Regions from separate parts of the Rhizobium sp. Leaf321 genome, predicted to be linked through region 2. Evidence: riboswitches for the same ligand, from Rfam matches in the RefSeq annotation. Region 2 holds a riboswitch; each other region holds the start of a gene.
The links. Region 2 has a riboswitch for cobalamin ahead of ASF70_RS02800 (ABC transporter substrate-binding protein). Riboswitches for the same ligand answer to the same signal wherever they lie in the genome.
Positions count from the first base shown of each region.

Region 1: linked by a shared signal. The riboswitch ahead of ASF70_RS21180 (ABC transporter substrate-binding protein) and the one ahead of ASF70_RS02800 (ABC transporter substrate-binding protein) in region 2 are both predicted to bind cobalamin.
Region 3: linked by a shared signal. The riboswitch ahead of ASF70_RS01745 (DUF1636 family protein) and the one ahead of ASF70_RS02800 (ABC transporter substrate-binding protein) in region 2 are both predicted to bind cobalamin.

Region 1 covers NZ_LMOF01000008.1:847,092-852,603, forward strand. Annotated here, with positions in the region: gene ftsZ (cell division protein FtsZ) at 1-949, opposite strand, end outside; cobalamin riboswitch at 1,243-1,438, shown strand; gene ASF70_RS21180 (ABC transporter substrate-binding protein) at 1,568-2,575, shown strand; gene ASF70_RS21185 (iron ABC transporter permease) at 2,657-3,688, shown strand; gene ASF70_RS21190 (ABC transporter ATP-binding protein) at 3,685-4,470, shown strand; gene ASF70_RS21195 (tetrahydrofolate dehydrogenase/cyclohydrolase catalytic domain-containing protein) at 4,477-5,337, opposite strand; gene ASF70_RS21200 (hypothetical protein) at 5,340-5,512, opposite strand, start outside.
Region 2 covers NZ_LMOF01000004.1:33,210-38,721, forward strand. Annotated here, with positions in the region: gene aztB (zinc ABC transporter permease AztB) at 1-95, shown strand, start outside; gene aztC (zinc ABC transporter substrate-binding protein AztC) at 120-1,058, shown strand; partial or broken gene ASF70_RS24800 (metal-binding protein ZinT) at 2,369-2,947, shown strand; gene ASF70_RS02795 (class I SAM-dependent methyltransferase) at 3,354-4,028, shown strand; cobalamin riboswitch at 4,064-4,260, shown strand; gene ASF70_RS02800 (ABC transporter substrate-binding protein) at 4,401-5,417, shown strand; gene ASF70_RS02805 (iron ABC transporter permease) at 5,447-5,512, shown strand, end outside.
Region 3 covers NZ_LMOF01000003.1:22,628-28,139, forward strand. Annotated here, with positions in the region: gene ASF70_RS01725 (cobyric acid synthase) at 1-85, opposite strand, end outside; gene cobO (cob(I)yrinic acid a,c-diamide adenosyltransferase) at 89-703, opposite strand; gene ASF70_RS01735 (CbtA family protein) at 700-1,443, opposite strand; gene ASF70_RS01740 (CbtB-domain containing protein) at 1,458-1,634, opposite strand; cobalamin riboswitch at 1,671-1,872, opposite strand; cobalamin riboswitch at 1,931-2,157, shown strand; gene ASF70_RS01745 (DUF1636 family protein) at 2,259-2,687, shown strand; gene cobW (cobalamin biosynthesis protein CobW) at 2,684-3,721, shown strand; gene cobN (cobaltochelatase subunit CobN) at 3,743-5,512, shown strand, end outside.

The sequences.
Region 1 (5,512 bases), on a different contig from region 2:
GGCCAGTTGCGACGACCGACACGCGGAACTTGCCGTCGAGGTTCTTGTCGAAGATCGCGCCGACGACGATGTCGGCCTCGGCTTCGACTTCGTCACGGATGCGGCTCGCAGCTTCATCGACTTCGAACAGTGTCATGTCGGTACCGCCTGAGATCGAGATGAGCACGCCCTTGGCGCCCTTCATCGAGATGTCGTCGAGCAGCGGATTGGCGATAGCGGCTTCGGCAGCGATCAGCGCGCGGCCATCGCCGGAGGCTTCGCCGGTTCCCATCATCGCACGACCCATGCCCTTCATCACCGATTTCACGTCGGCGAAGTCGAGGTTGATCAGGCCTTCCTTGACGATCAGGTCGGTGATGCAGCTGACGCCGGAAAACAGCACGCGGTCCGCGATCATAAACGCGTCGGCAAAGCTGGTCTTGGCGTCGGCAATGCGGAACAGGTTCTGGTTCGGAATGACGATGACGGTGTCGGCGGCCTCACGCAGGGCCTCGATGCCTTCGTTTGCCGTCTTCATGCGGCGATGCCCTTCGAACGAAAAGGGCTTGGTGACAACCGCAACCGTCAGGATGCCGGCAGAGCGTGCCGCGCGTGCAATCGCGGGGGCTGCGCCCGTTCCGGTTCCGCCGCCCATGCCGGCGGTGACGAAGCACATGTGCGAGCCAGCGAGATGATCCATGATCTCGTCGATCGATTCTTCGGCGGCCGCGCGGCCGATATCCGGCAGCGAGCCAGCACCGAGACCTTCGGTCACCTGCGCACCCAGCTGTATGCGGCGCGACGCCTTGGATGTCGCCAGAACCTGGGCATCCGTATTGGCGGCGATGAATTCCACGCCGTGGAGATTTTCCGTGATCATGTTGTTGATCGCGTTACCGCCACCGCCTCCGACACCGATCACGGTTATCTGCGGTTTCAATTCGGTCAAGCCGCTCTTAATATCCGTCATCTTCGTCTCCTTCAGCTCCTTCCGGTCGTCCCATACCAGAAGGACGGCGAATCGCCCCGCAGGCTATCTGTCCGCACGGTCATAGACCAGAGCGCTGTCAGGCCAAAGAGGCAGGAGTAGGGTGAGGGCGATGTCATCGCAATTTAATCTACAGCATCCCTGAATTGAGCGCCTCACGAAGGTCGCGACCAATCCAAAATAGACCGTTGCGTAAATTGGTATGTTATACTATTACGCTCGGCAACGGCAGAGATCGCGCGGGGATCGCTCTGGACAAGCACCGGCGTGTTCCCTATCAGTTGGGGCGCTACGGTTCTGCAATCGCAGATGAAAAGGGAATGCGGTGAGGCTTTCGGGCCAAGTCCGCGACTGCCCTCGCAACTGTAAGCGGCGAGCCAGCCATCGATACCACTGATCATCCGATCGGGAAGGCGATGGAAGGCGTTCGAGCCGCAAGTCAGGAGACCTGCCGTGGCATGGACAACCAACACCGGACGAGGGGTTCCGGCAGGGAGATGATTATGACGCAAGCAATGCGCTCGTGCGCCATGTCGACGTCGAGCCGCGATGCGGCTTCAGGTCGTCCTGCCCTTTTTTCCGATCATTAAAGGACAGGACATGAAATCAGGGCTTATCGCCGCCTTAGTTGCGGCACTTCCCACATTGGCGTTTGCAGCACCGAGCAGCTACCCGCTGACGATCGAGAATTGCGGTCGCCCCGTCACGTTCGACAAGGCGCCCGAGAAGATCGTCTCGATCGGTCAGGGCATGACCGAAGTGCTTTATTCGCTCGGGTTGGCCGACAAGGTGGCGGGCACCGCGGTCTGGGTCGGGCCGGTGCTTGCGCCCTATGCCGGAGTTGATGCGAAGATCAAACGGCTTGCTGACAACGACCCGAGCTTTGAATCGGTCGTCAGTCTCGAACCAGATCTGGTCGCTGCCGAGTTCGAGTGGCATGTCGGGCCGATGGGATCGGTCGGCAAGCGCGAGCAGTTTTCCGATCTCGGCATCAACACCTATGTCTCGCCCGCCGATTGCGTCGCGAAGACCAATGCCGACGGCGGCGATGGCGTTCGCAACGAACTGTTCAAGATGGACCTGATCTACCGCGAGATTTCAGAGCTCTCGAAGATCTTCGATGTCGAGGACAAGGGCACCGCTCTGATCGCAGACCTGAAACAGCGCGAAGCCGCAGCCGTCGCATCGATCAAGGGCGCGGAGATCAAGAACCTGCCAATCGTCTTCTGGTACTCCAGCAAGGAAACCAAGGGCGACGCCTTTATCGCCGGCAAGAACAGCGCGCCGGCCTACATCCTTCAAACGATCGGCGCTCGCAATGTAGTGACGACGGAAGAAGAATGGCCGCTGGTGGGCTGGGAAACGATTGCTGAGGCCAACCCGTCCGTCATCGTCGTCGCCACCATGGACCGTCGCCGCTATGCCGCTGACGATCCGGCGGTGAAGATCAAGTTCCTCGAAACCGATCCCGTCGTCAGCCAGCTGGATGCGGTGAGAAAGAAGCGTTTCGTGATGATGGACGCCCAGTCGATGAACCCGACCATCCGCACGATCGAGGGCATCGAGACACTCGCCCGGGGCATCCAGTCCTTCGGACTTGCGAACTAGGGTGCGGCGGGAGATGATGTCTTTCCCTGTTTCCGCCATCGTCGATGAGGCGAATTTGCCCGACCTGCCCAGGCGCCCCAAGTGACGCGATCCCGTATCGGACGCTGGGCGCTGGGTGCCGCAGGCGTGTTCCTGGTGCTATCGGCGCTTCTCGTCGCCATCGTCGCCGGTGTGGCGATCGGTGAGATGACCATTCCCATGGGGACGACGATTGCGGCGGTGACGAACCGGCTCGGCTTTACGGCCGTGGCCTTGCCGCGCATCCAGGAAGCGGTGATATGGGATTACCGCCTGTCGCGCTCACTGGTCGCGGCATTTTGCGGCGCTGGGCTGGCGCTGTCGGGGGCGATCCTGCAGTCTTTGCTGAGGAACTCGCTTGCCGAACCCTACGTTCTCGGCATTTCGGCGGGAGCATCGACCGGTGCGGTCAGCGTCATGCTGCTCGGCTTTGGCGCGGGCGCGATCTCGCTTTCCGCCGGGGCCTTTGCCGGCGCGCTGATCGCCTTTGTCTTCGTGGTGATGCTGTCGAGCGGACGCCAGACGGCGGACCGGACCATTCTGGCCGGCGTTGCCGCCTCGCAATTGTTCAATGCGCTCACCTCCTACATCGTCTCGACGTCTGCCAATGCCGAACAGGCGCGCAGCGTGATGTTCTGGCTGCTCGGCAGCTTGGCAGGAGTCCGCTGGCCGGAGGTGACGCTTGCCGCATCGGTCGTGACCATCGGGCTCATCGTCTGCATCTGGCATGCGCGGGCGCTCGATGCGTTTACCTTCGGCGAGGATGCGGCGCGGTCGCTCGGCATCGCGGTCCGACGGGTCCGCGTGGTGCTGCTGCTCGTCACGGCGCTGATGACAGCGACGATCGTCAGCATGGTGGGGGCGATCGGCTTTGTCGGGCTTGTCATTCCGCATGCGGCCCGGTTTATCGTCGGTCCCGGCCATATCCGGCTTCTGCCTGCCTGTGCGCTGATCGGTGCGTTGTTCATGGTGCTCGCCGATATCGTCTCGCGCATCGTCATCGCACCGCAGATCCTGCCGATCGGGGTGGTGACGGCGCTGGTCGGTGTTCCCTTCTTTTGCGTCATTCTCTATCGGGCACGGAGGGTCGCATGACATCCGATCCCGTATCCGCCCCGGTCCTGGCCGCAACTGCCGTGCGCTGGCTTGCCGGACGCAAGGTCATCCTCGATGGCGTCACGGTTTCGGTCGATGAGGGCCGGACGCTCGGGCTGATCGGGCCTAATGGTTCCGGCAAGTCGTCACTGATCCGACTGCTGGCGGGTCTGAGGGCGCCCGCCGCCGGCAAGGTCACGCTCGACGGAAAGCCGATGAGCGGTTTCGCACGACGCGAGCTCGCCCGGCGCGTTTCCGTTGTCGAACAGCATTCGGCAACCGAAGCAAATGTCACCGTCATCGACGTGGTCCGGCTTGGACGCACGCCATACCGGTCGGCGCTGTCGCCCTGGACGCAAGAGGACGACCGGATCGTGACCGAGGCTCTGGTCCGCGTCGGGCTGGATGATCGCCGCGAGCAGTTCTGGCATACGCTGTCGGGGGGCGAGCGTCAGCGCGTGCAGTTGGCCCGGGCGCTCGCACAGTCGCCGTCGGTGCTGATCCTCGACGAACCGACCAACCATCTCGACATCCAGCACCAGATCGACATCCTGCGGCTTGTCTCGGAGCTGCCGCTGACGACGGTCGTCGCGATCCATGATCTCAACCTCGCCGCCCGGTTCTGCGATGTGATCGCCGTTCTTTCCGAAGGACGCCTGGTCGCCTGCGGTTCGCCCACCGATATTCTGACCGAGAAGATGATCGCCGACGTATTCGGCGTTGAAGCCCATGTCTCGACATCGCCGCATCACGGCCGGCTGCATATCCAATTCCTGATGTGAACCAGTCTAGTCGGCGGCGATCTGCAGCAGGTTGCGCAAGAGCATCGCACGGGTGAGCGCGCCGACCGAACCCTGCGGCGGGGTCACCCAGCCTGCGACCTCGGCGACATCGGCTGCGACGTCCGAGACCATCGATCCATCTGTGCCATAGCTGATGCCGACGCCGACGACGGCTGCGCCGGGCTTGACCATGTCTGCGGTGACGAAACCCGGCTGGCCAAGGGCGGCGATGACGATATCGGCGCGCCTGACGTCCTCGGCGATATCCCGCGAGCCGCTATGCAGCAGGGTCACCGTCGCATCGATTCCCTTGGCCGAGAGGAGCATGGCAAGCGGGCGCCCGACGAGCTGGCCGCGGCCGATGATGGCGACCCGGCGTCCGGCAAGCGGAACGGCATTGTCCTGCAGAAGCGCGAGGATGGCGGCCGGGGTACAGGGCAGGAGGCTCGGCTTACCCGACAGCAGCAGACCGAGATTTTGCGGGTGAAGCCCGTCGATATCCTTTGCCGGCGAGATGGCGGTCATCACCTCCGTCTCGTCGATCTCAGGCGGCAGCGGCAGTTGCACCATCTGCCCGTGGATGGCGGGGTCGGCATTGACGGCGGCAATCCGTTCGAGCAGCGCTTCGCTGGTCGTATCCGAGGGCAGGCGCAGGTCGATGGCCTCGATACCGACCTCGACGCAGTCTGCATGCTTGCGGCCGATATAGGTGGCGCTGGCTGGATCATCTCCCACCAGCACCGTCACCATCTTCGGCGCAATGCCCCGGGCGCGGAGACCGGCAACCTCTGCTGCCATCTCGCGCCGCAGCCGGGCGGCGAGGGCTTCGCCGTCCAGCACTGTTGCGGGCGTTTTGGGCGTGGTCACGCTCATTTCAGACCGATCGAGGGATCGATGAAGCGGTTGGTGACGACCTGATCCGGCTTCACATCCGGATCGGCGCGCTCGTCGAAACGGGGCTTCACCAGTTTCAGCATCTCGGTGACACGGTCCATGTCGAAATCGCCGATCGTCGCGTTGGGGCCGTTGCCGATAATGCCGG
Region 2 (5,512 bases):
TATCGGCAGGTTCTGTCTACTTTTTCTCGGTCATCGCTAGCCCTCGTGGCCTGCTTTTGTCGCACCTGCGGCGCAGCGCTCACCGCAGCGCCTGAACCGCCCCGGCACTGGAAAATATAATGAAGAACCTGAGTAAGCTCATCGCCAGGATGACAGTTGTGATATTCGCCTCATTGGCTGTTCCCGCTCTTGCCCATGCGGAAAAGCTGTCGGTTGTCGCCAGTTTCTCGATCATCGGCGATTTCGCCAAAGCTATCGGTGGCGAGCGTATTGCTTTGCGAACACTGGTTGGTGCCAACAGCGATGCTCACGTTTACGAACCAAAGCCAGCTGATGCATTGGCGTTGGCCAAGGCGGACGTCATTCTGGTAAACGGGTTGCTGTTCGAGGGCTTTATGGACCGTTTGATCCAGGCAAGCGAAGCGAAAGCCAAATTGACCGTTATGACCGAGGGCACGGACATCTTGAATGATCCGGCGGGTGGCCATTACCACTATGTCGACGGAAAGGCGGTCTTTCATGCAACGCCGAACGATCCCCATGCGTGGCAGTCGGTTGGCAATGCCAAGATCTACATCCAGAACATTGCCAAGGCGTTCTGTGCCGCAGATGCACAGGGCTGCTCGACATACGAAGCAAATGCGACCGCGTACTCAGAACAATTGGCGGCGCTTGCCGAGGAGATCGAGGCAGCTGTGAGCGCGATCCCCCAAGAGCGGCGTGTAGCGGTTGTCGCGCACAACGCCTTTCGCTACTTCGAGCGGGATTACGGCGTGACCTTCTTAGCGCCCCAGGGCGTTTCTACCGAATCTGAGGCATCTGCCGCAGACGTCGCCTCGCTTATTCGTGAGATCCGCGAGAAGCGTGCTGCTGCCGTATTTGCAGAAAACATTTCGGACGCACGCCTTGTTGAGCAGATCGCCTCAGAAGCCGGACTAACGCTCGGCGGCACCTTGTATTCGGACGCCCTGTCGCCAGCCGGTGAACCTGCGTCGACCTACATCGACATGATGCGTCACAACGTCCAAACCCTCACATCTGCGATCAACCGCGGCTGAGTCACCGTCCAACTGCCGGAAAAAGCCGCTGTTTGAATGTTATGTAATATCGTAAAAAGGAGAGACGAATGAGACATTTAATCCGAGGCGTATCTGCGTTGGCGCTATCAACGGCCTTGCTGGGATCGGCGGCGCTCGCTCAGGATGATGAGGAAAGTGTAACACTTTACCGCGTGTTCGTCGGCGACCATAAGGATCCGAAGGTCACGGCGTTTGACCTGAGCAAGCCCGAGAAGCGCTGGACGTTCGACACAGTCGGCCAAAATAAGCTTTACAGCGTCAATGAAGGCGCCAGCGTTGTCGCGGTTCAATCTGACAATGATGCCGTCAACTTTATCAATAGCGGCATTTCTCTCCACTCTCATGGAGACCATTCCGATATCGAGATTGCCGATCCGTCGGCCGTAGAAAAAGCCCTGACCGGCCCACGCCCGTTTCACGTCATCGACCATGACGGCAAGGTCGTCATCAACTTCGACAAGGGTGGCTATAACGAGATCGTTGATGCGCACGAACTAACCGATGGCGAGATTGAATCGACACGGCTGAAGCAGGCCCGAGCTCATCACGGTTTTGCCGCTCCCGTCGGAATCGGCTGGGTAACGACGGTCGCTTCCGATGCTCCGGTCGAAGGCGATTCTGCACCGACCCGCGTCGGCTTGCGTGCGGTGACGGAAGACGGCACGCCCACAGGTAATGTCGCATCTTGCACAGGCATTCACGGCGAAGCATTCTCCGGTGCTTTCCTCGCTGCAGGATGCAAGGAAGGCATTCTGACTGTAACCGCGAGCGCGGACGGCCCGGTGACCAAGATGCTGACCTATCCCTCCGATCTGCCAAGCGGTGAGACAACCGGCACGTTGCTGGGCGCCAGGAGCATGCAGGTCTTTCTCGGCAATTACGGCGCCAAGGGTCTCGTCGTCGTTGATCCCGCAGATGAGCCGAACTTCCGCTATATCGAATTGCCATTCCGCCGCATTGACTTCGCACTCGATCCAGCTAACGCCCGCTTCGGATACGTGTTGACCGAAGATGGCTCACTGCATCAGATCGACGTTCTGGATGGCAAGCTTGCCAAGAGTGCCAAAGTCACCGAGCCCTATTCCATGGACGGGCACTGGAACGATCCGCGCCCGCGTATCGCCATGGCTGGAGATGAAGTCGTCATGAGTGATCCCAATGCCGGACTGGTCCGTCGCATCTCCAAGAGCGAACTCAAGGAGGTTGGCACAATCAAGGTTGAAGGCAAGCCCTACAACATTGCGGTTGCTGGTGGCAGCGGCAAGGTCCATGAGCACGCTGACGGCGAAGCTCACGGCCATGCCGGTCACGATCACGCTCACAGCCATGGCGATCCCCAGATCTACAAGGGTTACTTCGAAGACAGCCAAGTCAAGGACCGTCCGCTGTCTGACTATGCTGGAGACTGGCAGTCGGTCTATCCTTACCTCAAGGACGGAACTCTCGACCCCGTATGGAAGCATAAGGCAGAAAAAGGTACGTCAAGCGTAGAAGATATCCGTGCCGAATACGAAGTCGGATACAAAACGGACGTGAACCGCATCACGATTGAAGGCGATGCAGTGACCTTCTACAAGGACGGCAAGCCGTCAAAGGGCACATACGCCTATGATGGCAAGGAAATCCTGACCTACAAGAAGGGCAATCGCGGCGTTCGGTTCATCTTCAAGAAGACAGACGGTGATGCCGGTGCTCCTCAGTTCATCCAGTTCAGCGATCACGGAATTGCTCCGAACAAGGCTGACCATTACCACCTCTACTGGGGCGATGACCGTGCGGCCCTGCTGAACGAAGTCACCAACTGGCCGACTTATTACCCGTCTTCATTGAAGGCAGACGAGATCGTCAGTGAAATGAAAGCTCACTAATCGGTCAAGGCTATCCAGACATCCGGTCATGACTGATGGGATGTCTGGATTAGGCAGCGTCGTGTATCCGAGGCAGGCTTTCATGAAGCTACTGACGAACCCTCGTCGTAACAAGGTTGCTCTTAACCCGGCAAGCGCTCAGCCGACCGGAGCGCTTGCCTCATCCATAGCCGGCTTTAGCGCCTTGTTGTACGATTCCGTGCGTTCAGGTCGTGCCTTGTCGGAGCTATCTGCGTTAAATCGTGGATGCGGATCATATTCGAGAAGAGCTGGATCTGTGCGACATCTTCCCCACGCGATCGCGCAACAACATCGAGATCAAAATCAATATCCGCTGTTGTCCCTACAGGGATCCGTTTACACGAGTAAGCGCCATTCCCATCATAATTTGCCGAGAGGAACACCAATGCTTGCTGCACCGAACACCGCCAATGCCATGTCCGAACATTGGAATAAGCGCGCAGACCGGTTCAATGGCGCGGCCTCGCACATTCGTCATCATGACGAATGGAAGCGAATGTTTCTTTCAGCACTTGGTGATGCCCCCAGCCTAATCACCGATCTCGGCTGTGGGACTGGCGCATGCGCGTTGGTGTTGGCCGAACTCGGTCATAGTGTCACGGCCGTCGATGGGTCGGAAGGCATGCTGGCGTACGCTCGTCGAGAAGCGGCCATGCGAGAACTCGACGTGTCGTTCATTCAAGCCACCATGGATGAAGCAGATCTTCCCGATGCAAGCGCGGATATTGTCACAATGCGCAATGTCCTGTGGACATTGGAAAACCCGTGCGGCGCACTGGTGCTGGCTCGCCGGATCCTGCGTCCGGGTGGAACACTGCTACTTTCAGACGGTCTCTGGTTTCTGCATCGCGAGAACAAAAGCGCTACCGAATTTGGCAAGCAGCTGCCGTTTTTCAACGGACTAAGCGAAGTCGATGCTCGAACGTTGTTCCACAACGAGGGGTTCACTCAGGTTAAATCCTGGAAACACCTTTTCGAGGCTCACCCATATGGTGAGGTCTATGACGATAGCAGCCGGATGATCGATTACTTTGTGCTGACCGCGACGAAGCCGTCCTGATGGCTCCATACGCACTTGCGTAACAAACTCAAGGCGGTATGCTTGCCGCCGTCGGTTCCCGTAAGGGACTAACAGGGAATTCGGGACGGAGCGATCCGTCAAACGAAACTGCCCCCGCAACTGTAGGCGGCGAGTATCCTTTCATCGGCCACTGAGCACATTCGTGCTCGGGAAGGCGAGAGGATGCAGCGACCCGCCAGTCAGGAGACCTGCCGACACCTGAATAGACTAACGCCGGCGGGGTGCCCGGAGGAGGAAGCGGATGTTTGCAGCGTTATTGCGTGCTGTTCCTATTGTCGGACAGCAGGCAGGCGGTCTCCGTGCCGTCTCTACGATCCCGATCGGCTTTTTACATATGATCGGAGATCAACTATGACGAAATTCAACGCAGCTATCACCTTTTTCGTGTTGCTTTTCACAAGCTCGGGCGCCTATGCCGCATCTACGTCCTACCCCCTCGAAATCGGTAACTGCGGTCAAAAGCTGACCTTCAACGCAGCGCCCGAAAGCGTCGCATCGGTTGGCCAGTCGACGACCGAGATGCTTTACGCGCTGGGACTAAGCGACAAGGTTGTCGGTACATCGGTGTGGTTCAATGACGTGCTGCCCGAGTTCAAGGACATCAACTTGAAGGTTCCCCGCTTGGCTGACAATCATCCCGGGTTCGAAGCCATTGCAGCCAAAAAGCCGGAGCTGGTCACCACACAGTTCGAAGTCCATGTCGGCCCGCAGGGGGTGGTCGGCACCCGCCAGCAGTTCAACGAGCTCGGCATCAATGTTTATGCCATGCCGGCCGATTGCATCGGGAAGGACAACCTGGCAGGTGGCGATGGCGCCCGGAAGACACCGTTCTCGATCGACACGGTCTACCACGCTGTCGACGAACTTTCGATGATCTTCGACGTCCAGGACAAGGGCGACGAGCTGACAAAGAAGCTGCGTGCCCGGGTCGATGCTGCCGCTGAAAAGGCAAAAGCTCTTGACCTTAAGGACGTGTCCGCAGTGTTCTGGTTCTCCAGCGCTGATATAGACCTCGATCCTTTCGTCGCAGGCCGAAAGGGCATTCCCGGCTTCATCATGAACACGCTGGGTGTTCGCAACGTGATCGAGAGCGACGAGGAATATCCGTCTGTAGGATGGGAAACGATCGCCAAGGCCAATCCCGACGTTATCGTCATTGCGCGAATGGAGCGTCGCCGCTATCCGGCTGACGATTTCCAGATCAAGCTGGATTACCTAAAAAGTGACCCAGTCACGCGTGGAATGAAGGCGGTAAAGGAAGGCCGTATCGTCGTGGTAGATGCGCATGCCGTGCACGCTGGCATTCGCATACCGACGGGGATCGAGACGCTTGCTGCTGCCCTGGAAGACATCAAGGCCAAGCAGTGAGCGATATCGCGATCGAACAGGCGAGGCGGATTACCTATCGCAGGGTCGGTTATGTCTCTGCATCGATTTTACTGATCATTGCAGCTATCGCGCTC
Region 3 (5,512 bases), on a different contig from region 2:
TGAAGACCCGGGCAAGCCCGGCAACGACCAGCGACTTGCCCACATCCGAGCCGGTCCCCTGAAACATGAGAGCGCGAGCCACCACGCGTCAGAACTCGATGCCGGCCTGGGCTTTGACGCCGGCCTTGAAGTGATGCTTGACGAGCGTCATCTCGGTCACCAGATCCGCCGCCTCGATCAGAGCCGGCTTCGCGTTACGTCCGGTGACGACCACGTGCAGATCCTCCCGGCGCGCCTGTAACTGGGCGACGACCTTGTCGAGATCGAGATAATCGTAACGCAGCGCGATATTGAGTTCGTCGAGAATGACGAGGCCGATCGTTTCGTCCGCCATCAGTTCGAGTGCCATCCCCCAGGCCTTCTCGGCAGCGGCGATGTCGCGCTTGAGATCCTGGGTTTCCCAGGTAAAGCCCTCGCCCATCGTGTGCCAGGCAATGCGGTCGCCGAACACAGCAAGCGCCGGCTGCTCGCCGGTCGACCATGCGCCTTTGATGAACTGCACGATGCCGACGCGGCGGTTGTGGCCAAGCGTGCGCAGTGCCAGCCCGAAGGCCGCCGTCGACTTGCCCTTGCCGGAACCGGTATGGACCATGAGGAGACCCTTCTCGACGGTCTTTTCCGCGACTTCGGCATCCTGAACCGCCTTGCGGTTCTCCATTTTGGCGCGGTGGCGCTGCTCGGTGGTCTGATCGATTTCCTTCAACGGACTGCAAGCTCCTTGGACGTGGTCGAAATGTCCTCACCAGCACGAAAACGCTCGCGAATGACGCCGGAAAGCGCTCCGAGAATGGCCCAGAAGACGAGGTTCGTCGCGTAGACGGCATTGACGAACCGCGCATGCAGTTCGATCGGCACCGCGGTTTCATGGGTCGGCGGCAGTGGTGCGCCGATGATGTGCGGAGCAACCAGCAGGACGACCGCCAGAGCCGCAAGAAGGGCGGAACGGGTATAGGCAAGCAGCCCGAGGGCCAGGGCGGTGCAGACTGCCGTCGCGATCCACCAAATCTGCCTCGGTCCGAGTTCGGCGACGGGCATGCCGGGAAGTTCCGGCGGCAGGCCGAGGCCGGGTGCAAGGCTGACGGTGAGGAAGCCGGCAATGCCGAACATCAACCCGCCGCGCCATCCGCCGAACCCGCCGAGTGCTTCGGCGATTGCGATAGCAACCAGCGCAAAACCGATTGCAGAAAGCGCATTGGCCGCAGCCGTGTAGGTAAAGCGCTCGATCCCGTCGGCAGGCGACCATGCCTCTTCGGCATAATCATGCCCGGCAGTATCAGGAGCAGCAGCATGGCTATGCCCTTCGCCGTTGCCGCCGGCGTGTTCATACGTCTCTGCCGCAAGGATAAGCGGCACGACGGAAAAGCTTTGCATCACGGTCATCAGGAGCCCGGACAAAAGCCCTGCGATCACCGCCGTGAGGACGATGTTACGAAACAGCGACATTGGGGAAATTCCTCTTAGTGGCAGGGGAAGGCCAGCGAGTGGCGCGTATCGTGGGCTGCGTTGTGCACGGCCTCGATATGCGAGAAGCCGACAAAACCGACGATGAACAGGCCGAGTATGGCCGTCATGCCAAGAGGAATGATTTTCGATGCGGAAACGCTGGCTGCACCGGCAGCAGAGTTCGTAACCATGGACGTCGTCTTTCTGCCCTCCACCCGAGGGCTTTCACTGTGCCTATCGTCTCCGGCAGGTCTCCTGGCTCGCGGATCGAACGCCTCTGACCCGCCTTCCCGGATTCCTCCAGTGGCATGTTGAGCAGAGACTTTCCGCTTACAGTTGCGGGGGCAGCCGCGGGTTTGACGCCAAGATGTCGTCGCACCGCATTCCCTTCGATGAGCCCTCTCGGGCACCAAAGACAGGGTCACTATAGACGGTTTCCCCAGACGGGCAATCGCCTTTGCGACATTGACACTGCCCTGCGACAAGGCTTAGGTGACTGCGATACGGTCCCTTGCCGGCAACGGTAGGGGCTAAGAGAGAATGCGGTGCGAACCCGGGATCGTCTTTAAGATTCCATGGTTCAATGCCGCGGCTGCCCCCGCAACTGTAAGCGGCGAGCCATCCTGCCACTATGGCCACTGGAGAAATCCGGGAAGGCAGGCGGATGGTGACGACCCGCGAGCCAGGAGACCTGCCGTTCGAAAACGTGCCTTTCCGGGCGGGGTGCTCCGGTAAAGCTTCTTTCACTCTGCAGGATTGGCTTGCCTTCCTGTCGTGCACCCCGATGTTATTGGCTTGGGCGGTAGTGCGACACGATGGTGATTGACGAACGAAAAGACGAGCGCGATGCGTCCGCAGACGGCCTTGCCGGCGAGCCGGATGTGACGATTTTCGTCTGCACCAATTGTCGCGAGGCATCCGACAGCGAAGCGCGCCCGGGCATCGGCCTGATGGCAGCACTTCGCGAGGCAGCTGCCGGCAAGCCGCTTTCGGTTAAACCCGTGACCTGTCTCGCCAACTGCGAGAAAAGCCCAAGTGCTGCCTTCAGACATCGCTCCGGCTGGTCCTATGTCTTTGGTCATCTGTCGCTCGACAATGTCGAGGACATCGTGACCGGCGCGATGATGCTGGCTGATGACGAGCGCGGTTTACTTCCCCTTCGCGGCCGCCCCATGTGCCTTCGCGGCAAGGGCATGACGGCCCGCATTCCCCCATTCCAGCACCACGAGGACCTGCCTTCATGAGCGTTTCATTCGACCGCGTTCCCTGCACCGTGATCACCGGGTTTCTCGGTGCCGGCAAGACAACGCTGATCCGTCACCTGATCGAAAACCTCAAGGGCAAGCGGCTCGCGATCATCGTCAACGAGTTCGGCGATGTCGGCATCGATGGCGACGTGTTGAAGAGCTGCGGCATCGAAAGCTGCCCTGATGACAACATTATCGAACTTGCCAACGGCTGCATCTGCTGCACCGTCGCCGACGACTTCGTTCCGGCGATCGACCAGATCCTGGCCCGCGAGCCCCGCGTCGATCAAATCCTGATCGAAACCTCGGGCCTTGCCCTGCCGAAGCCGCTCGTCCAGGCCTTCCAGTGGCCGGATGTGAAGGCCCGCGTCACCGTCGATGCCGTCATTGCCGTGGTGGATGGTCTGGCGCTCGCCCAAGGCCGCGTTGCCGACGATCACGAGGCACTGGAAGCGCAGCGCAGCCAGGATAGCTCGATCGACCACGACGACCCGGTCGAGGAAGTGTTCGAAGACCAGATCGCCTGCGCCGACATGATCGTACTGACCAAGACGGACCTTCTCGACCAGGCTTCGCTTGCCGCCGCTAAGGGCCGCGTCCAGGCGCATCTGCCGCGCGCGGTCAAGATCGTGCCGGCCGCAAACGGCGCCGTCGATCCGAGCGTGCTGATCGGTCTCGGTCTTGCCGTCGAGGACGATATCGAAAACCGCAAGACGCATCACGATGACCAGCTGGATCACGATCACGACGATTTCGACAGTTTCGTCATAGATATTCCAGCCGTTGCCGATGCGGACGAACTCGCTGCCCGCATTTCCGCCACGGCGGAAGCGGAAAACGTGCTGCGCATCAAGGGTTTTGTCGACGTTGCCAACAAGCCGATGCGCCTTCAGGTGCAGGCGGTCGGTTCACGCGTGAACCACTATTTCGACCGCGCCTGGGGTGCAGGCGAGACCCGACAGAGCCGCCTCGTCGTGATCGGCGAAAAGGGCATGGACCGTGCGGCGATCGAAAAGATGCTGGCGGCATAAGAGGTCTGTAGAAGGAAAAGGATGCATATTCTCGCCACCACTTCGTCGTCGCTTGACGACCTGATCGAGCCGGTCGACCTCAACCAGTCGCCGGCAGATGTGGTGGTGCTGTCTTTTTCCGGCAGCGACTTGAACGGCATTGCAGCGGGTTGGAGCGATGGCAAGGCGAGCCTCTGCCTCACCAATATTTCCGACCTGCGCCATCCGATGTCCGTCGACCTGTGGCTCGAAAAGACCGCTGCCCATGCGCGCTTCATCCTCGTGCGCATTCTAGGCGGCTATGATCGCTGGGCCTATGGCGCCGATCAGCTGTCGCGGCTGGCGAAGCGCAAGAAGATCCCGCTCGCGATGCTGCCGGGGGAATGCAGCATCAGCGACGACCGCCTGGCCGCTGCCTCGACCGTGCCCGATGCGATGCTGATGGACGTTCTCGCCTTCTTCCGCGAAGGCGGCCCGGACAATATGCAGCTTCTGGGGCGCCGCCTGGATGCGCTCGCAAGCGGGGACACGCAAAGCCTGCCGACCGCGACGCCGATGCCGAAGCGCGGCTTCTACAAGCCCGGCCACGGCATCTCGACCGCCGATGAGCTTACTGCTGGTTTCCCGCCCGATGCGCAGCGGCTGCCGATTCTGTTCTATCGCTCCACCTTGCTTGCCAATGATGCAGCACCGATCGACGCGATGTACGAGGCGCTGGCCGCCCGCGGGTTCGCACCGATGCCGATGTTTGTCGGCGGCTTGAAAGATGCCGACACCATCGGCTTTGTCGAACAAGCGATCGCAGAGCTCGATCCGGCGGCCATTCTCACCACGACAGCCTTTGCAAGTGCGACCGACGCCAACGGCGAGACGATTTTCGACCGCTCAGGGATTCCCGTCTTCCAGCTGGTGACTGCAACGACACGGCGCGACGGATGGGTGGAAGGCCGCCGCGGCCTCAACCCTTCCGATCTCGCCATGCATGTCGTGCTGCCGGAACTGGACGGCCGCATTCTTGCCGGCGCGATCTCGTTCAAGGCCGGCGACAAGACGGCCGATCTCATCAACCAGCCCGAACCGGACCGTATCGAACACGTCGCAGACCGGATCGCCGCCTTCCTGGCGATGAAGACCGTGTCCCGGGCCGAGCGAAAGCTCGTGATCCTGATGCCGGATTATCCGAGTGCGCCGGGCCGCACCGGTTATGCCGTCGGTCTCGATGTGCCGCAAAGCGTTCTGACGATCCTCAGCACGCTATTGACAGCCGGCTATTCTATTTCGGATATCCCGCAAACCCCGCGCGCGCTACTGGATCTCCTTGCCGCCAGGACGGCGCAATATCCGCTGGCAACCTACAGCCCTTCAGCTGGCATTGATTCCGCCTGGGGCGAACCCGCGATGGACGCGGATCTGGAAGACGGCGCCTACCGTTTCCGTGCCGCGCAATTTGGGAACGTCACGGTGGCGCTTGCCCCGGAACGTGGTCGCGATGCCGACCGGCGCACTGACTATCACAGCCCCGACCTGCCGCCGCGCCACGCCCTGAATGCCTTCGGTCAATGGATGCGTGATGGCGTTGGCGCCCATGCGATCGTTCATGTCGGCGCCCATGGCACGCTGGAATGGCTGCCGGGAAAGACAGTGGCGCTGTCGAAAGACTGCTTTCCGGAGCTTGTGACCGGCGGCCTGCCGGTCATCTATCCCTTCATCGTCTCCAATCCCGGCGAGGCGGCGGTTGCCAAGCGGCGCATTTCCGCAGTCACCATCGGTCACCTGCCGCCGGTTCTGGCCGGTGCAGGCCTTTCGGTTGAG